4 regions of the Bacillus songklensis genome follow, and region 4 is predicted to be linked to each of the others. Evidence: riboswitches for the same ligand, from Rfam matches in the RefSeq annotation. Region 4 holds a riboswitch; each other region holds the start of a gene.
The links. Region 4 has a riboswitch for S-adenosylmethionine ahead of ACFOU2_RS25230 (O-acetylhomoserine aminocarboxypropyltransferase/cysteine synthase family protein). Riboswitches for the same ligand answer to the same signal wherever they lie in the genome.

Region 1 (5,094 bases), on a different contig from region 4:
CTGTACTGTTACAAGCGACTACATAGCATTGGTTCTCGATGGCCCGGCTGATGAGAAGGGCGCGCCAGTGGGCGAGTCGCGGAAGAGGCCACTCCGCAACTACAAATAATATTTCTGCTCCCTGGCTCGTGTGTGTACGCATCCATTCAGGAAAGCGAATGTCATAACAAATGAACCCGGCACAGGAGGTTCCTTTTAGGGTAAATGAATTTTGAGTATTGCCGGCTTTTAAGTAAATATGCTCATCCATTAGTTTGAAAAGATGAAGTTTACTATATTCAGAGACAAGGTTGCCGTTGTGATCAAAGACATACATCGTATTTGTGATGCCTTCTTCGGTTTTCTTGGCGACCGATCCTGCAACAATGGACACATTGTGTTCTTGGGCGAATGAAGAAAAAAAGTGTTTCGTTTTCTCTCCATTTTCATCGGCGATGTCATTTAAACGCGTTAAGTCATAGCCTGTTGACCAAAGTTCGGGCAGTACCAAAATGTCTGCGCCTGTTTGAAGGGCCTCTTTCATTTTTTCGGCCACTCGCAAAAAATTTTTTTTAGGATCTCCAAATGCAATATCTAACTGAATACATGCGACTTTTAACGGCATTTGTAAATTCCCGCCTTTCGATTGATTTGAAAAAATGGCTTTACAAGTTGATAACAACAATATATTATTTTTGACTAGAATTTCAAGAAATTTTTGAGAAGGTGTACAAAATGAAAAATTTCGAGCAATCTGATTTACTGAAACGTTTGCCGAAGCAGTTTTTTGCTTCACTTGTAAACAAAGTGGCAAACGTGATGGCAGAGGGACATGATGTTATCAATCTTGGTCAGGGAAATCCCGACCAGCCAACACCGCCTCATATCGTAAAAGCATTACAACAAGCTGCGGAGGATCCGCGCAATCATAAATATTCTCCGTTTCGCGGTCATTCCTTCTTGAAAAAGGCTGTTGCACGTTTTTATGAACGAGAATACGGAGTAACGGTCAATCCGGATAAAGAGGTGGCCATTTTGTTTGGTGGTAAAGCGGGACTTGTAGAGATTCCGCAATGTTTATTGAATCCAGGTGACACTGTCCTTGTGCCGGATCCCGGTTATCCTGATTACTGGTCGGGAGTAGAGCTTGCCCGCGCCAATATGGAAATGATGCCTCTTCGGGCTGAACGTCATTTTCTGCCAAACTATGAAGAAATTCCAGAAGAAGTAAAGCAGGCAGCTAAATTGATGTTTTTGAACTATCCGAATAACCCGACCGGTGCGATAGCGACAGCTGAATTTTTTGAAGAAACCGTAGCGTTGGCGAAAAAGCATGACATCTGTGTGGTCCATGATTTTGCCTATGGAGCTATCGGTTTCAACGGAAAGAAGCCTGTCAGCTTTTTGCAAGCTGAAGGAGCAATGGATATCGGAATCGAAATTTATACGTTCTCCAAAACATATAACATGGCCGGCTGGCGCGTTGGTTTTGCGGTTGGAAACGAGAGTGTGATCGAAGCGATCAACTTATTACAAGACCATTTATATGTGAGCATTTTCGGTGCCATTCAAGCAGCAGCTGCAGAGGCCCTTCTTGCATCCCAAAGCTGCGTGGACGAACTGTCAGAGCTTTATGAATCCCGTCGTAATGTTCTGATTGATGGACTTCAGAAAATCGGTTGGGATGTGAAGGCTCCTGAAGGCTCATTTTTTGCCTGGCTTCCCGTCCCGGAAGGATATACATCCGAGCAATTTGCTGATCTTTTATTGGAGGAAGCGAAAGTGGTCGTAGCTCCGGGAATCGGATTTGGAAAGTATGGGGAAGGGTATGTGCGTGTTGGGCTATTAACGGATAAAGACCGCCTTCAAGAAGCTGTCAACCGAATTGAAAAATTAAATTTATTTACAAAAAATAATTGACAAAGAAAAAAATTCCTGTCATAATCCAAATTACATTGTGTGAAACGAACTTTTTAGAAAATAACATAAATAAGCAACTTTCTTATCAAGAGCAGGTGGAGGGACGAGCCCGATGAAGCCCGGCAACCGACTTAACGACGATTACTGTTAAGCACGGTGCTAATTCTTGCAGCGCGATGCTGAGAGATAAGAAGAGTGCTAGTCATTAGCCTCTTCTTAATGAAGGGGCTTTTATTTTTGTCGCTCTCGAAAAAAGGACGATAAAAATAAAGGCACTTGGATAAAGGACAACCAAGTACCTAAAGGAAAAATGATGAGATGCATGAACAGCCAATGATAAAAGATCATAACGAAAGCAAAAATTACAGCAAAGGAGAAGACAAACATGAGTGAAGTGATTGCGAGTTATTTGATTCACGACCCATCGGGGAATTGGGAGAAAAAGGCGGAAGGCATTGCCTTAGGGTTAACGATCGGTTCATGGACGAATTTGCCGCTGTTGGAACAGGAACAACTGAAAAAGCATAAAGGACGCGTTGTTTCAATCGCACCGTTACAAGATTGTGACCGCGTAAATCAATACTTAGATAAACAAGTGGCACAGGCCATTATCAAAATTGCATATCCGGCGGCCAATTTTTCAGCTGACTTGCCAGCTGTTTTAACAACGGTTTTCGGAAAATTATCACTTGATGGAAAAGTGAAATTGATTGATTTGGAGTTTCATGGTGACTTGCTTCAAGCTTTTCCCGGCCCTCGTTTCGGGGTTGAGGGGATTCGTAAGAAACTAGGTGTGTACGACCGCCCGCTTGTCATGAGTATTTTTAAAGGAGTGATTGGACGCGACATTCAGTATTTAACCGAGCAGCTTCGCGAGCAAGCACTTGGGGGCGTCGATTTAGTGAAGGATGATGAAATTTTATTCGATAACGAACTTACCCCCTTTGAAAAGCGCATCGTGGAAGGGAAGCGTGTTTTGGATGAAGTGTATGAAGAAACTAGACATCGTACGTTATATGCCGTCAATTTAACGGGTCGTACCTTCGAGCTGAAAGAAAAAGCGAGACGTGCGGCAGAGCTTGGGGCGGATGCATTATTGTTCAATGTGTTTGCCTACGGTCTGGATGTATTGCAGGCATTGCGTGAAGATGATGAAATCGGCCTTCCAATCATGGCCCATCCGGCAGTCAGCGGAGCATCCACACCGTCCGAGTTTTATGGGTTCTCGTATTCTCTGTTACTTGGAAAGCTGCTCCGTATAACAGGTGCTGATTTCTCATTATTCCCATCTCCATATGGCAGTGTGGCATTACCGTTTGAAGATGCAGTGAGTATCAGTGATGAACTTATACACCCGAGCAAGCAGCTAAAGCAGTCGTTTCCGGTTCCGTCAGCCGGCATCCATCCTGGTATGGTTCCTCTGTTGATTCGTGATTTTGGCATCGATTCTGTTATCAATGCCGGCGGTGGGGTGCATGGCCACCCAGACGGGGCGGCAGGAGGCGGTCGTGCTTTCCGTGATGCTATCGATGCGGTGTTAAACGGCCAAACACTCCAAGAAGCAGCCCAACAATCCGAGTCGCTTAAAAAGGCCATTGAACTGTGGGGCACGGTAGAGGTGACATCGTGAAGAAGCCAGTCATTTTTTGCGACTTCGATGGAACGGTTACAAACAGCGATAACATCATTGCGATCATGAAACAATTTGCTCCCTCAGAGTGGGAAGCCATTAAAGATGATGTACTCGCACAAAACGTGTCGGTAAAAGAAGGGGTCGGAAAGATGTTTTCCCTTCTTCCGACAAGCTTAAAACAAGAGATCATAGATTTTTTGTTGCATAAGGCTGAAATTCGAGAAGGGTTCTCGGAATTTGTTGCTTTTACAAGGCAGGAAGGCATTCCCCTTTATATCGTAAGCGGGGGTATCGATTTCTTTGTCCATCGTTTGCTTGATGGATTAGTAGAAAAAGAGAGCATTTATTGTAACGGCTCTGATTTCAGTGGTGAGACAATTACGATAACATGGCCTCATTCATGTGATGATGAGTGCAGCAATGATTGCGGTTGCTGCAAGCCTTCGATCATTCGAAAGCTTGAAAAAGAAGACGAGTTTAAAATCGTCATCGGCGATTCCATCACGGACTTGCAAGCAGCCAAAGTGGCAAATGCTGTTATCGCGAGAGATTTCTTAATCGAAAAATGCGAAGAACTGCAAATTCCATATCGTCCATTTGCGACGTTTTATGATGTAATCCATCATGTGAAAGAATTGACGGGGGTGAAATCATGAGCATATTAGCGAAACGTTGGCACGAGCTGGCAGATGTAAAAGATGAGCTTGCAGCACGCGACTGGTTTCCAGGAACAAGCGGAAATCTTGCTATCAAAGTAAGCGATGAACCGCTTACGTTTCTTGTCACCGCAAGCGGGAGAGACAAAGGAAAGCGTACGAGTGACGACTTTCTGCTAGTAGACGCTGAGGGAAAGAAAGCCGAGGAAACGGAACTGAAACCTTCAGCGGAAACGCTGCTTCATGTGGAAATTTACAATAAGACCAATGCCGGGTGCAGCCTTCATGTCCATACAATCGACAACAATGTCATCTCAGAGCTTTATGGAGATGAAGGAGAGATTGTGTTTAAAGGGCAAGAAATCATTAAAGCTTTTGGAATTTGGGAAGAGGATGCAGAAATTCGCATTCCGATCATCCGTAACTATGCAGATATCCCGACATTGGCTGAAGAGTTCGGTAAATATGTAAAGGGTGACCAGGGAGCGGTCCTCATTCGCAATCATGGCATCACCGTATGGGGAAGAAATGCTTTTGAAGCGAAAAAGTTTTTGGAATCTTACGAATTTTTATTCAGCTATCACGTAAAACTGCTTTCTCTAAAACGACAATTTCAAACAGTTTAATAATAGGAGGAAATTGAAAATGGCAGAAATTCGATTACATGTAAACAATGAGCGCATTACAGATCAGCAAGCGGTAGAGGAGTTTTTAGCAAGCAATGAAGTCATTTATGAAAAATGGGACATTGCCAAACTTCCTGAGTCATTACGCGAAAACTACGCGTTAACAGATGAGCAAAAGGATGAAGTATTAAAGACATTTGAAGCTGAGATTGCCGATATCTCAGAGCGTCGCGGCTATAAAGCCCAGGATGTGATTTCTCTTTCTGAGACAACGCCAAAC
Region 2 (5,094 bases), on a different contig from region 4:
AAGAAGTGCATCCGCTTGTCTATATATTTGCTGTCTTGTTCTTCTACCAATTGACGTTTTTACCTCATTAAAAAATCTCCGTTTCCTCTTGGGAACGGAGATTTTCAGTATGGAACGGTGAAAAGCTCATAAAAGGTTGACCTTTCACATTGAAAGGAAACATCCAGCAATCCTTTCATTTCCCTGCCTGTTTCATGACGTTTCATTCTCTTTTTTCATGTTCAAAAACTCCTCTACCTTCCGTTTGCACTCTTTTCGATCATATCCCCAATATAGATCTCCCGCCAATCGCACAGGATCTCCGAAGAAGAAGCGCTCATACAAGGTTTGCCTCGTTCCGAACGCGCTCATGCACATGTCCCACGCAAGACGGAACAGCTTCACGCGCTCTTTTCCTCCCTTTGCGGCACCCTGGAGATAATGCTCCACATCCTCCTGAATGGCGGATGAAAAATCGGCCTCTGTCGGAATCGACACAAGTCCGCTCGCCCCAAGAAGCTGCAAAATTTCCATCAGTCTCGGGTAAAGCCTTGGATACGTATTGATTGCGACATACAGAGGTTGAACGTTCGGCGCCATCGTTCCCCATCGGTCTTGTTTCGCCTCCCATTCAGATGCCAGCAACAAGGCTCTTATTGATTCTAATCCAATGATGATCTCACTCATTTTTTCCTGTACGTGCTGATAGCGGCTAATTTCAATCATATCAACCATCAGCTGAGCAACACCTAACACAAACTCCGTTTTCACCACCTGACGAGAGACTACTTGATGAAGCACAAGCGGCGTATAACTGCTGTTTAAAAAAATCTGATTGGCCGCTTCAAGGTTATGGTAAAAGAAAACGCGATCCCATGGGACGGTTACCCGATTAAACACCACGATCGCATCCATCTCTTCAAATCTTGAACCAAGAGGGTGATTGAAGGTAGATGAATCATACGAAAAGGATTCGCGGCAAATGAATGTCAACCCTTCGGCATTGCTCGGAACCGAAAACGCAAATGCATAAGTGTCATCAAACATTTTCCCGCCTGTCGAATACACGATCATTTCATCCGTAATGCCGCCTTGGGTGGCCAGCAAGCGAGCCCCCTGGATGACGATCCCGTCGTCTGTTTCATCGACGATCCGTGCCGCAACAATGTTGTCTTCTTTTTCTGCATAACATCCGGAACGATTCACCTGCGGATTCACATACGTATGGGTAAACGATAGATCTTCCTCCCTCGCCTTTTCATAAAAAAGGCGTAAATTGTCTGCAAACGCCCGCTCCTTTCCTCTTAACACATCCGCAGCGGAGGCAAAGCCCATCAGCGCCGTGTTCATATAATCAGGGGACCGCCCCATCATCCCTGCTGTTGCGTTCGCCCAATGCCAGGTCGCCAATCGCCGCTTTTCCAAATCCTCTTTCGTTAGCGGCTGCATAAAAGACGTTCCCACACGTTCTCCAGTTTTAGGAGAAGCATATGTCATCAAATCCTTTAAGGCCGGGTTGACTTGCATGTCATATAAAGCTGCCTGACTTTTCATCACACCTGAAAAAGCGGGGTGTGATGAAATATTTCCTTCTACTTTTTTGCCATGAATCCATACGTTCGGCTGCATGGCATTAATTCGGTCTATATATTGCTTGCCTGAGATAGCCGGCATTCGTATTCACTCCCTCATTCGCTGACTGTATGTATTTATAGCTTATTCACCTGAGATGTGCCTGGCTTATTTGGACAAGTCAATTGAGAATATGGCCTAAAGAAAAGCGGAGCTTATACGTTCCTCTCCAATAAAAAAACCGTCTTTCACTCAGCCCGCGGCCAAATGAAAAACGGTTTCCCATTCCGTTCCTTCTATTATCTTTGTTGTTCTTCTTCCAAAAAGTCAATCACTTGATCGATTAGCTCTTTGCTGTTTAATTCATTTCCGTGATCGATGGACACTTCCATGAAAACGCTCCTTTCATCTCTTCTTGTTGTATAAGATAACACATTTTTTCCGATTTAGAACTTAAATTTTTTGTAAATTTTTTGACAAATTATTCACATTGCGCAAAAATCCTCTCCCCATCATAAGGGAGAGGATTTTCATTATAATTTAAACTGATGGATGATGTCAGTTAATTGCTCGCTCAATTGAAGAAGCTCCTCTGCAGAATGGGAAAGCGTACTGACTGCCCGTACTTGTTCTTCCGCTGAAGCGGTAATTTCTTCAGCCCCTGCCGCAGATTGCTGGGCAATGGCTGCAATGCTTTCGATGGCCTCTGCTACCTCTTGTTTTAAATGATCCATTTCCTTCATGCTGCCGGTTACATCACGAATGGAGGAAACCATTTTGGAGATGTTTGTTTCAATCTGCTGGAATGCCGTTTCTGTATCAGCTACGGCTTCTCCTTGTTTCGCAGAAATCGCCGTTGTTCGTTTCATTTCCTCTGCTGCTTTATTCGTTTCCCTTGTCCGAAAGCGATTCATCCCCCACCTACTCATTGGGCTACGCCCTTCTCATTCCTTCAGGTGGGGGTCTTCTCGCCTATTTATGATAAAAATAGGGCCTGATCATCCCGCGGCGGAATCGGAAATTGAAAGATCGTCATACAAGCGGCCGTTTTTTGTCGCTGACTTTTCAAAAATTCGGGTGTAGCATGAACGATAAGCTGGGCATTGTTGCGAAAGGTCACGATGGATTGATTCGTCTTCGTTGGATGGGGCACAATCTGAAGGATATGATGCAAAAACAGCCAAGTACAATGAAAGTGATTCGTAGATGTGGTAGGAAAAGCAAAAATGTTATGTAAGGGAGAAATCGGAATAGGCGTTCGTTTCTCATAATGAAACAAATAGACAATGGATTTCCGCCTCCCCTCATAAGTAGAGCCGCTCCTTATGCATGCTTCCTCGATGAGTTCAAGCGGTTGCATCGATGTATAATATCCTCCGAAGAAATCAAAAATCTTTGTCTGATAAGAAGGATGGGCATATGCTGTAATGGCCATTGTCGTCGCTGAAATACGATACTTTTCGTTTAATTTCATCGTTTTTCCTCCTCAAATGTTTTAGTAAAAATACATTTACATTATATAGGTATTTAGTCCTTTTTTTATAAAGCAGGTGTAAAGTATTTGTTAAAATTTGTAAAAATAAGAGGTGTGATGTAAATCCATGGAATAAGAAAGGTTCCCGCATGAACTCACGCAGGAACCATCTTTTTTTACACATATACGTTTTCACTGAGACGAAGTCCTACTTTCTTCAACTGAACGAGAAGCTGTTCATCAAGAGCATAAGGATGTTTTTTCTGCAGCTCCCCTGCCTTTTTTACATCCAATGCTACCGCATGGACATGCTGGGTGTGATACACGACGATTTCATAAAAGTTTTCAAGTTTTTGAACTTTCACCCGACATCGCTCGTCTTCTGACTGTAAACGCCTCTCTAAACTTTCTGCCACATGGCGCACCAACTCATCCGTTAAATCCTTCTTACAAAGATATCCTCTCACTAATCCACTTAAACTCATGGTCCCCATCCTCTCTTTTATTTCATTCGCTTAGGAGAACCAGACCCAAACAAAAAACTCTTTCCGCTTTAGATGCGAAAAGAGTTCCGTTTTCCGTCTTATCATCCAAAGCACGCGCTTTGCTGGTCGGAGCACCTTGCGCAATGCAGGTTGCTGTGACGTCATCGAGCCAGATCTCTCAGTCACTCTGGATAACTATTCAGTTAACAACTAATTTACCAAATATCCAAATACTTGTAAAGGGAAAAGAAGACCTATCAGCTTCTTCTTAAACCTTGAATTTCACCAACAAATCCTGCAAATCTTGGGCCAATTGACTCAATGAATAAGCGGCGCTTGAGATTTCCTCCATCGCAGCCAGTTCTTCTTCGGAAGCTGAGGCCACACTTTCAGCGCTGGCTGCCGATACTTGAGCCGTTTCCTCCAGAATGTGGGTAGCTTTCGTGATTTCAGCCGAATGCTGCCGGATGTTCGATGTTGCTCCCGCGATTTCCTTGATTTCCTGCTGGATGCGGAAAATGTCCTCTAATATTTTCGAGAAGTTTTGCCCTGCTTCGGTGACCACATCCATGCCGACCGCCACGCTTTCATTGCTTTCCTGCATGACCATATAGGCGGATTTCGTATCGACTTGAATCTCCTTGATTAAGGCTCCGATTTGATCGGCCGAGCGCTTCGATTCTTCTGCAAGCTTACGTACTTCGTCCGCTACAACCGCAAATCCCCGGCCGTGCTCGCCTGCACGCGCCGCTTCAATGGCAGCATTCAAGGCAAGCAAATTCGTCTGATCGGAAATGCCGGTAATCACTTCAATAATTTTTCCGATTTCAGTGGAGCGGCTTTCCAATGTTTTCACCACGTTCGTTGATTGAGTCACCGTATCCGTGATGCGCTGCATTTGTTCTTTTACTTTGTTCAGCGACTCATTCCCGATTTCCGCCTCTTTGGACGTATCCTCAGCAGAACGCTCCACTTCTTTTGAACGGACGGTCATCTCTTGGATAAGGTGATCCATTTCTTGAATGGAGCGGTTCGTTTGCTCGACATTCACGAGCTGGCCTTCCGCCCCCGCTGCCACTTCCTGGATGGACACTGTCACTTCATTTACCGCCGACTTCGTTTCATCGGCACTGGCTGTCAATTCCTCGGACGACGCAGCAACAGCTTGTCCTGTTTCGCTCACTTTTGTGATCAGTTCCTTCATATTATCAATCATATGCTGATATCTGTTTGTCAGCATCCCGATCTCATCTTTCGCTTTTAAAACCGGTACGTCCACTTGTAAGTTTCCATTTGCGATTTCATCGGTCGCATTGCTGATTTTTTCAATCGAAACGATGTATCTGCGCGTAAAAATGTACATCACCACACTTGCGATGACGACAGCGGCAAGTGTAAAGATGAATGTCATTAGCTTTAATTTACTTAACTGCTCATAAAACTCATCCTCATATGCCCCGATTCCAATCATCCAATCCCACGGTTCAAAATAAACGGAATAGGCGATTTTATTGCGCGCTTTTGCTTCCCCTTCATTTTTCCAGGAATATGTATAGAAACGTTTGCTCTCATCTTTTTGTTTGG
Region 3 (5,094 bases), on a different contig from region 4:
GCGAGTGCATTCGCTCTCGCTTTGAGCCATATTCCTGTTGCTATAGCCAAAAAAATATATCCGCGAAAGCGGCCTTACTTGGAACTTGCCGGCACAAAAGTTTTAGAAAATCCGCTGCAAGACCATTCTTTTCCTTCCGGGCATTCAACAGCTGTCTTTTCCGTTATCACACCCATTATCCTTTCCTATCCTGCCTCTGCACTTGTATTGCTGCCCATAGGTTGCAGTGTTGGTTTATCAAGAATTTACCTTGGCCTTCATTATCCTACCGATGTATTGGCGGGAATGGTACTGGGAACGTCTGTTGGATTCCTATCGTTCGCCCTTTTTTAATAAGCGGGCTCAGCCATCATGTTTCAACAAGGTCAAAAATAGAAACTGCAAGCAATTTATAGGGAGGGATACAATGAAAATCGCTTTATTTACAGACACTTTTGCACCTGATGTAAATGGTGTTGCCAATACTTTAAAACGATTTACGGATTATTTAAAAACGAAGAATAGTCCCTTTCTGGTGTTTGCCCCAGAGAGCACCAATCATAACTTATTTTCTGCACAAATCTATCGCTTTGCAAGTCTGCCCTTTTTCTTGTACCCTGAATGCCGCCTGGCGTTGCCTAACATGCTCAAAATGAAAGCAAGCTTGCAGGCCTTTCAGCCAGATATCATTCATGTAGCAACACCTTTTAATATAGGGCTTTGCGGTCTGCATTATGCCAAAAAAATGAATATTCCTATTGTCGGCTCTTATCATACCGACTTCGATCAGTATTTGAAATATTACGATTTGGAGTTTCTCTCCCCCTTGCTTTGGAAATATATGAATTGGTTCCATCGTCCTTTAAGAACTCTCTTCGTTCCCTCTCAATCAACAAAGGAGCAGCTTCACCGTCATGGATTTACCAATATTTCCATTTGGTCCAGAGGTGTGGATCACACATTATTTCACCCTCATTATGATCGTTTTGATGTACGGATTAGATATAATATTAAACGGCCTTACATTTTAACGTATGTCGGGCGCCTTGCTCCTGAAAAAAACTTGCAGCTACTAATGAATATCGCCAGGTCTTTGCCCCCGCACATCAAGCATCAAGTCCACTGGCTCATTGTAGGAGATGGCCCTTTAAAGGAGAAATTGCACAAAGAAGCACTCGAGCATATGACGTTTACAGGCTTTCTTCAAGGTGAGCAATTAGCCAGGGTATATGCAGCTTCCGATTTGTTTGTTTTTCCATCTGTGACGGAAACGTTCGGAAATGTCATATTAGAGTCTTTAGCATCGGGAACACCTGCTATTGCTGCTAATGCCGGTGGAGTAAAGCATATCCTTCAACATGACCGAACAGGTTATTTATGCAACCCCGATTCTGTCGAACAGTTTGTTCATTATATTAGCCTATGCCTGGAGAATCTGCATAAACGCATGCAGCTTAGTCATCAGGCCAGGCAATACGCCTTAACTCAAACATGGGAAACTATTTTTGATGGTTTGTTGGCGCAATATGAATTAGCTGTTGCAGACCAAACACAGTCGATTCAATTAGCATAATTTATTTCTTATGTAACGCATTCTTTGGTACACCAAATAAAAACATCCGATCCAAATGGATCGGATGTTTTTTAGATGAATCCACGTTCATGCTTTAACATTCGCTATCAATTCTTCCTCTATTCACGCCATTCTGCCTTGCATCCCCGAATATACAGGTCCTCGTATAAAAGCGGCTAACAAGAACCCGTAAGGGAGCTTGTCAGCCGCTTATGCGTAAATCATTTAACATGAGCGTTTTTTGCTTATATTAAATGATTTATGTGGATTCACATCTATTATTTACCAGCAGCTTGTGCTTTTAAAGCTTCTGCTTTATCTGTACGCTCCCAAGGAAGGTCAAGATCATTGCGGCCAAAGTGACCATAAGCAGCTGTTTGCTTATAAAGCGGACGACGCAAGTCAAGCATCTTAATGATACCCGCCGGACGTAAGTCAAAGTTTTCACGTACTAATTCGACTAATACATCTTCAGATACTGTACCTGTACCGAAAGTGTCAACTGAAATGGAAACTGGTTTTGCCACACCAATTGCATATGCCAATTGCACTTCACATTTATCCGCTAATCCAGCTGCTACGATGTTTTTCGCAACGTAACGAGCCGCATATGCAGCAGAACGGTCTACTTTTGTAGGATCCTTACCAGAGAATGCACCACCGCCATGACGTGCATAACCGCCGTAAGTATCTACGATAATTTTACGGCCTGTTAAACCAGCATCACCTTGAGGACCGCCGATGACGAAACGTCCTGTCGGATTGATGAAGTATTTTGTCTCTTCATCAATGAGTTCTTTTGGAACAACCGGATTAATAACATATTCTTTCAAGTTGCGTTGAATTTGCTCTAATGTAATTTCAGGATGATGTTGTGTTGAGATAACGATTGTATCGATACGAACCGGCTTGTCGTTCTCATCATACTCAACTGTTACTTGGGTTTTACCATCTGGACGAAGATAAGGTAAAATTTCTTCTTTACGCACTTCTGTTAAACGACGCGCAAGCTTGTGAGCCAATGAAATTGGAAGAGGCATAAGCTCTTTTGTTTCGTTATTGGCATAGCCGAACATTAAACCTTGGTCACCCGCACCGATGGCTTCGATTTGCTCGTCTGTCATCTGACCTTCACGAGCTTCTAACGCCTGGTCAACACCCATTGCAATATCAGGTGATTGCTCATCGATAGATGTTAAAACCGCACAAGTTTCAGCATCGAAACCATATTTTGCCCGGGTATAGCCGATTTCACGAACTGTTTCACGAACGATTTTTGGGATGTCTACATATGTAGATGTAGTGATTTCACCACTTACTAATACTAAACCTGTAGTCACAGATGTTTCACAAGCAACACGTGCATTAGGGTCTTTTGCTAAAATCGCATCAAGAATCGAGTCAGAAATTTGGTCACAAATTTTATCCGGATGTCCTTCTGTTACTGACTCTGATGTAAATAAACGACGTTTTGTTGACATCAGTATTCCTCCTTTTAACTGTAAACCTAAAAGATACGGTACTCATTCCCTTATTATTCATAAAAATAACGCATTTTATTGAAACAAAAATATAAAAAACCTTTCCTTACTGAGGAAAGGTTTGTATCTTCACTAGCGCCTTTCACTCTTATCGATCAAGGGCAAGAGCCTTGCATCAGGTTAGCACCTTATCACCAAATATTTAATATGTATGGCGATGGTTGCTGGGTTTCATAGGGCCTGTCCCTCCACCAGCTCGGGATAAGAGAGTATCCGTTCAAGGACATATCATACCTTAAAACGCTGAATCATGTCAATAAAATATTTATATGAATCCACATAAGTAATAGAAAAATTGCATTAAGTCTGTTATTAAGGTCTGGCCTATGTAAAAGAATGAACCAATCATTTATAACTCAACATTGTTCCTTAATAAAACGAAAGTAATATATCTTCTAGGTTGGGTTAAATTATGAATTTTCTTTAAAAACTGTCCATTTTTGCATTATATATGAACATTTAATTTCAAATAGTATAGACTATTTTTATAAATGTGTTATACTAATTTATAAGTTTACTAATCAAACATTTAATTAAACTTTAAATAAAAGGATGGTATTAAATATGAGTACAGTGGATGTTTCTATTGAATTAACCGAACTTCTTCAATCGCCGACAGTTCATCATAATTTATCAGTTCCTCAGCTAGTTGAGAAAGTCTTATCCCGCCGTGAAGGCCTGCTTACTTCTTCTGGTGCTGTTCGCGCTGAGACAGGCAAATATACAGGCCGTTCCCCAGAAGATAAATTTATTGTAGAAGAAGCATCTACTAAAGAAAAAATCGACTGGGGAAAAGTGAACAAACCGTTTTCTTCTGAAAAATTCGATGCTCTTTATAAAAAAGTTTTAACATACTTAAAAGAACAAAAAGAATTATTCGTATTTAACGGCTATGCGGGAGCAGATTTAAAGTACCGTTTGCCAATTCGCGTCGTTAATGAATATGCATGGCATAATCTATTCGCTCATCAGCTATTCATTCGTCCATCAAAAGAAGAACTTATTTCTCATGAAGCGGAGTTTACGGTAATTTCCGCCCCCAACTTTAAAGCGGATCCGGTAGTGGACGGTACAAATTCAGAGACATTCATCATTATCTCATTTGAGCGTAAAGTCGTTTTAATCGGCGGTACGGAATACGCGGGAGAAATCAAGAAATCCATTTTCTCTGTTATGAACTATCTTCTTCCGGAAAACAATATTTTATCGATGCACTGTTCAGCCAATGTTGGCCAAGAAGGCGACGTAGCTTTATTTTTTGGTCTTTCCGGTACAGGAAAAACCACTCTATCCGCCGATCCAAATCGCCGTTTAATCGGTGACGATGAGCACGGTTGGTCAAACTCTGGAGTATTCAATATAGAAGGCGGCTGCTATGCGAAATGCATCAATTTATCTAAAGAGAAAGAGCCGCAGATTTATGATGCCATCCGTTTTGGAGCTGTATTAGAAAACGTGATCATTGACCACGACAGTCGTCTTCCTGACTATGATGATAATATGCTAACAGAAAATACACGTGCGGCTTATCCTCTACAAGCGATTGACAATATCGTCGATCCAAGTGTGGCAGGACACCCGACAACGATCGTGTTTTTAACAGCTGACGCTTTTGGTGTATTGCCTCCAATCAGCAAATTAGCAAAAGAACAAGCCATGTACCACTTCTTAAGTGGATATACAAGCAAGCTTGCCGGAACAGAGCGCGGTGTGACATCCCCGCAAGCAACCTTCTCAACTTGCTTTGGTTCACCGTTTCTCCCTCTTCCAGCTACAACCTATGCGGAAATGCTTGGAGAGAAAATTGATGAGCACAATGTGAATGTATATCTTGTCAATACCGGATGGACAGGTGGAGAATACGGTGTGGGACAACGCATGAAATTAGCTTATACAAGAGCGATGGTCCAATCAGCCCTTGAAGGTGAGCTGACAAATGTTGAAACAATAAAAGATCCGATTTTCGGCCTGAACATTCCTGCACATGTTCCTGGAGTGCCG
Region 4 (5,094 bases):
GGATTACAGATTTCGCTCAATCAGAGCTTGGAGATATCGTATTTGTTGAGCTGCCTGAAGTAGGCGCGACTGTACAAGCGGACGAGCCTTTCGGAAGCGTTGAATCTGTTAAAACAGTTTCTGAATTATACGCTCCAATTAGCGGTAAAGTGGTAGAAGTAAACGAAGATCTAAATGATAATCCTGAGTTTGTTAACGAGTCTCCATATGAAAAAGCATGGATGATCATCATTGAACCGTCTGATGCAAGTGAAGTAGACAAGCTTATGACAGCTGAAGAATATGAGAACATGGTAAACGAAGGATAATTCGCCATTAAAAAGCTGTTTCACTTCAGATTTTTTCTGATTGGTGCGGGCACTCTATGCCTAAAGGAACTTTAGGAAAGGGTGTCTGTTTTTATGTTTGAGAAAAAAAAGATTGATGTGACTGATCGAATAACCGCTAAATTTCATCAAGATGGCATGAATTTATATATGGAAAAACAGCCGATCGGAAGAGCCGTAATCGGAGAAAACGGATATAAGTATGAACTCGATCCAGGCTTTGAACATAATCAATCCAAGTTTTATCAATACGCCGATGTGCCTTCTAAGACAGATGAAAAATATACAGATTGCGATGCTGAAGAGGGCTGGTGCTAGGAAATGGTGAAAAGACAGTGGGGATTGTTTCCGCTGTCTTTTTTTCAAAAGGTTTTTTGATAGTAACACCGCTGTCACGGCATCCGTTAGGAAGCTCATTTTTTCTTAAGAACTTGTTAAGGAGTCATGCTGATTTTCACTATTTTTGGCCCATCTTTGCCAATTCTCCTTTTCGCATACTTTTGGGAAAAGCTGAAGATGGGCCGAAAATGAAGATAGATTCTCAAAATCGGTGTTTTTGAAAAGATTTTGTTAAATTCTTCTTAAAAAACAGGGGAACACATAGAAAGTAACGAATATCGTATAATGTAGGGATATCTTCGCCCTCGTATACAACTGATGAATAATGGGTGATGGCTATGTTGGTAGAAGAGACTGGAAAAGTGATTATTGTGGAAGGCAGATCTGATAAGAAGCGAATCGAGAGTATTATTAAGGAGCCAATTGAAATTATTTGCACAAACGGCACCATTAGTGTGGCTCGGCTGGATGAGATCATTGACACAATTTATCAGAAAGAGGTCTATATTCTGGTGGACTCAGATGACTCCGGAAATAAACTCCGAAAGCAATTTAAGCGGGAATTACCTGAGGCAGAACACCTATACATCGACAAAATGTATAGAGAAGTGGCTGCTGCACCTAAAAATCATATTGCGACCGTATTATTAAGTGCTAATATAGATGTAAATGCAGAATATTTAATATAAAAATAGAAATGGATTGACCTTCATGATCGATTGGACAGAAACACAACTTGACAGACAATTGAAAGAAAATGATCGGGTGATTGTTTTTTTCCATACACCTTTATGCGGGACATGCCAGTTAGCGAAGAAAATGCTGACGGTAACAGAAGCCTTGCTTCCTGATGTGGAAATAGGAATGTGCAACTTAAACTTTATGCCCGATAAAGCTGAAATATACGCCATTGAAAGCGTGCCATGTTTAATCATGATAGAGAACAATCAAGTTAAAAAGAAAATATATGCCTTTCATTCCATCGAGTATTTATTAGAGGAATTAAAAAGTTTTTCGCTATGAAAAGGGGATGACTCAAAAGCCTCCGGGGAAGGGCGGTCATCTATTTTTTCTGCGATGAACCGTCACTGAAATCCGTCATTTTCTTGGATTTTTCATGACGGTTCATTGCAGGAGGGTGTCCCATAAGTCTCCAATCAATCATAAAAATTGATTTTTATTGAAAGGGCCCGTCATTGAATCCCTTGATTTTGCCGGATTTTCATGACGGGTCCTTCTTCTGCTTGCGCCTTTCTGTTTTTTTATCTTGAACGAGCTTACAAAGGTTAATATGGTTGATTTAATTTTCTGAAATGTGATACTATTTATTTGTAAGATCCGCTGTCAATGAAGCAGAATTTATATAAAAATCAAACTTATCGAGAGAGGTGGAGGGACTGGCCCTTTGAAGCCCGGCAACCGGTTATTCGACACGGTGCTAATTCCAGCAGAGTAGAGACGCTCTGAAAGATAAGAAGAGACGATACCCCTCTTCTTAAGAAGAGGGGTGTTATCTTTTAAAAAGGAGAGTTGGAAAATGGGAGACAAAAAATCTTACCGTTTAGAAACAATCGGGATTCACGGGGGATTAAATCCTGATCCTGTAACAGGAGCACGTTCGCTCCCGATTTATATGTCAAATGCTTATCAATTTAAGGATACAGACCATGCTGCCGATTTATTTGCTTTAAAGGAACCAGGCTATATTTATACCCGGATACATAACCCGACAGTGACAACGTTTGAAGAGCGAATCGCTCAGCTGGAAGGCGGAGTGGGGAGTTTAGCCGTAGCAAGTGGGATGGCCGCTATTACGACCGCCATTTTGAATCTAGCCGGGGCAGGGGATGAAATTGTATCTGCATCCAATCTATACGGAGGAACATACAATTTGTTTGACACGACACTGCCGCGCTACGGAATTACGACTAAATTCGTTGACCCTTCCAATCCTGAGAACTTCCGTCATGCCATTACACCAAAAACGAAAGCTCTTTATGCTGAAACGATCGGTAATCCAAGCTTAAATGTATTGGACATTGAAAAGGTAGCAGAAATCGCTCATGAAGCAGGTATTCCGTTAATTGTGGATAATACGTTCGCAACTCCTTATTTATGCCGTCCGATTGAATATGGAGCCGATATCGTTATTCATTCCGCTACGAAATGGTTGTTGGGGAACGGGACAACATTAGGGGGCGCTATCGTAGATGGAGGGAATTTTGATTGGAACTCACCGAAATTCCCGGGATTTACAACGCCTGATCCAAGTTACCACAATATTGTCTATGCTGAAGCATTAGGGCCGCTTGCGTACATTGTCAAAGCAAGAGTTCAATTGTTGCGGGATATTGGCGTATCTATGAGTCCGTTTAATGCTTTTCAGTTTAGCTTAGGGCTTGAGACGCTCCATGTACGCATGAAAGAGCATATCGCCAACGTAAGAAAGGTGGTTGAATATTTGCAGCAGCATCCTGCCGTTGATTGGGTGCTATATCCTGAGCTTGAGGATCATCCTCAACATGAAGAAGCGAAAAAATATTTGCCAAAAGGAGCCGGCGCTGTGCTGGTATTTGGAATTAAAGGGGGCAGGGGAGCCGGGCAGAAATTAATCAATTCGGTTAAGCTGTGGTCTCATGTCGCCAATGTTGGAGATGCCAAGAGTCTTATTATTCATCCTGCCAGCACGACGCATCAGCAATTAAATGCCGAACAGCTGAAGGCCGCAGGAGTAAGTGAAGATCTTATTCGCTTATCCGTGGGAATCGAGCATATCGATGATTTAGTGGAGGATTTAGAGCAAGCAATTAAAGAGGCGACTGGATTAACCTCTTCTGCGGTGAATGTTTGATTCTCGTTCAGCAGAACAGCTGAACATTCGGTGTTTGGTAACTATTAGAAATAGCACGAAAAATAAAACAAATTCATTGACACTGATATATGGACGTGCTACAATCACTTTCGTACCTTTTAGACAACAATCGACAATTGCTTAACATAAACTGAATATTTGAAACGATAAGTACTCTTATCAAGAGAGGTGGAGGGACTGGGCCCGATGAAACCCGGCAACCGTCAGTTATGGCTGAAATGGTGCCAATTCCTACAAAGCATGTTTAAGCTTTGGAAGATGAGAGAAAGGAACTATGACAAAGCCTTTCTGCTCATATTCATATGCAGAAAGGCTTTTTATTTATAAGCAACTGTTCGGGGGAAGATGAATAACAACGAGTTTAACGAAAAGAAGGTGAGAATGCATGATTACATTAACAGGTGTCAAAAAGGTTTACCGTGCTAAGCATGGAATAGTTACAGCCGTTAACAATGTAGATTTACAGATCAAGCCTGGAGAAATATTCGGAATCATCGGATACAGCGGTGCCGGTAAAAGCTCCTTGATTCGTTTGTTGAATGGATTAGAGACTCCGACAGAAGGAACAGTTCAAGTGGCAGGAAACGACATCGGAAAAATTAAAGGTGAAAAACTTCGAAAAGCGCGCCAAGAAATCAGTATGATTTTCCAACATTTCAATCTATTATGGTCACGTACTGTAAGAGAAAATATCGCGTTTCCGCTTGAAATTGCAGGGATATCAAAAAGTGAGCGCCTGAAGCGAGTGGATGAGCTAATTAAACTAGTTGGTTTAGAAGGCAGGGAAGATGCTTATCCATCCCAGCTGAGCGGAGGACAAAAACAGCGTGTAGGCATTGCAAGGGCTCTTGCCAATAATCCGAAGGTGCTTCTATGTGATGAAGCGACATCTGCCCTTGACCCACAGACAACGGATTCTATTTTAGATTTGTTAGTCGACATAAATGAAAAACTTGGTTTAACTATCGTACTCATTACCCATGAGATGCATGTTATCCGTAAAATTTGCCATCGCGTCGCGGTAATGGAAAACGGACTTATCGTGGAACAGGGGGATGTACTCCATGTATTCCGAAAGCCGGAGCAACCAATTACGAAACGATTTGTTCAACAAGTGACGGAACCGGAAGAAACGTTTGAAGCAATTGGACATGTAAAAGAAAAATATCCAAACGGTCAAGTCGTTCAGCTTATATTTGTAGGTGATGCAGCCGAGCAGCCGTGGATCACAAATGTTATTCGTCAATTTGATGTGTCAGTGAACATCCTGCAAGGAAAAGTGTCCCAAACTCAAAACGGTTCATACGGCACACTGTTCGTTCATATTGATGGGGCTGAACAGGAAGTCCAAAAGGCTATTTCGTTTATTCGGGAGCAGCAAGTGGAAGTGGAGGTGATGGCCAATGCTTGAGCAATTATTTCCGAATGTAGAGATCGACAAACTAGTGGAAGCAACGATTGAAACACTTTACATGACGAGCATCTCTGTCATTGCCACCTTCCTTCTTGGGATAGCCCTTGGTTTGCTGTTATTCTTGACTTCAAAGGGAAACCTTT

Region 1: it holds a riboswitch for S-adenosylmethionine, as region 4 does, so the genes downstream of both, mtnW (2,3-diketo-5-methylthiopentyl-1-phosphate enolase) here and ACFOU2_RS25230 (O-acetylhomoserine aminocarboxypropyltransferase/cysteine synthase family protein) in region 4, are expected to answer to the same signal.
Region 2: it holds a riboswitch for S-adenosylmethionine, as region 4 does, so the genes downstream of both, ACFOU2_RS07480 (hypothetical protein) here and ACFOU2_RS25230 (O-acetylhomoserine aminocarboxypropyltransferase/cysteine synthase family protein) in region 4, are expected to answer to the same signal.
Region 3: it holds a riboswitch for S-adenosylmethionine, as region 4 does, so the genes downstream of both, metK (methionine adenosyltransferase) here and ACFOU2_RS25230 (O-acetylhomoserine aminocarboxypropyltransferase/cysteine synthase family protein) in region 4, are expected to answer to the same signal.

Annotation. Positions count from the first base shown of each region.
Region 1 is NZ_JBHRZT010000026.1:25,525-30,618, reverse strand. It holds gene ACFOU2_RS07250 (carbon-nitrogen family hydrolase) at 1-604, opposite strand, end outside; gene ACFOU2_RS07245 (pyridoxal phosphate-dependent aminotransferase) at 715-1,899, shown strand; SAM riboswitch class I at 1,979-2,092, shown strand; gene mtnW (2,3-diketo-5-methylthiopentyl-1-phosphate enolase) at 2,285-3,529, shown strand; gene ACFOU2_RS07235 (2-hydroxy-3-keto-5-methylthiopentenyl-1-phosphate phosphatase) at 3,526-4,188, shown strand; gene ACFOU2_RS07230 (methylthioribulose 1-phosphate dehydratase) at 4,185-4,814, shown strand; gene ACFOU2_RS07225 (1,2-dihydroxy-3-keto-5-methylthiopentene dioxygenase) at 4,834-5,094, shown strand, end outside.
Region 2 is NZ_JBHRZT010000026.1:76,619-81,712, forward strand. It holds gene ACFOU2_RS07460 (NCS2 family permease) at 1-71, shown strand, start outside; gene hpaB (4-hydroxyphenylacetate 3-monooxygenase, oxygenase component) at 193-1,653, opposite strand; gene ACFOU2_RS07470 (hypothetical protein) at 2,085-2,480, opposite strand; gene ACFOU2_RS07475 (competence protein ComK) at 2,528-3,025, opposite strand; gene ACFOU2_RS07480 (hypothetical protein) at 3,202-3,510, opposite strand; SAM riboswitch class I at 3,606-3,708, opposite strand; gene ACFOU2_RS07485 (methyl-accepting chemotaxis protein) at 3,779-4,726, opposite strand; partial or broken gene ACFOU2_RS07490 (cache domain-containing protein) at 4,721-5,094, opposite strand, start outside.
Region 3 is NZ_JBHRZT010000059.1:41,861-46,954, reverse strand. It holds gene ACFOU2_RS15080 (phosphatase PAP2 family protein) at 1-333, shown strand, start outside; gene ACFOU2_RS15075 (glycosyltransferase family 4 protein) at 407-1,552, shown strand; gene metK (methionine adenosyltransferase) at 1,831-3,033, opposite strand; SAM riboswitch class I at 3,179-3,301, opposite strand; gene pckA (phosphoenolpyruvate carboxykinase (ATP)) at 3,658-5,094, shown strand, end outside.
Region 4 is NZ_JBHRZT010000073.1:422,146-427,239, forward strand. It holds gene gcvH (glycine cleavage system protein GcvH) at 1-308, shown strand, start outside; gene ACFOU2_RS25215 (YusG family protein) at 402-644, shown strand; gene ACFOU2_RS25220 (toprim domain-containing protein) at 1,004-1,354, shown strand; gene ACFOU2_RS25225 (thioredoxin family protein) at 1,377-1,688, shown strand; SAM riboswitch class I at 2,039-2,142, shown strand; gene ACFOU2_RS25230 (O-acetylhomoserine aminocarboxypropyltransferase/cysteine synthase family protein) at 2,203-3,516, shown strand; SAM riboswitch class I at 3,691-3,802, shown strand; gene ACFOU2_RS25235 (methionine ABC transporter ATP-binding protein) at 3,923-4,948, shown strand; gene ACFOU2_RS25240 (methionine ABC transporter permease) at 4,941-5,094, shown strand, end outside.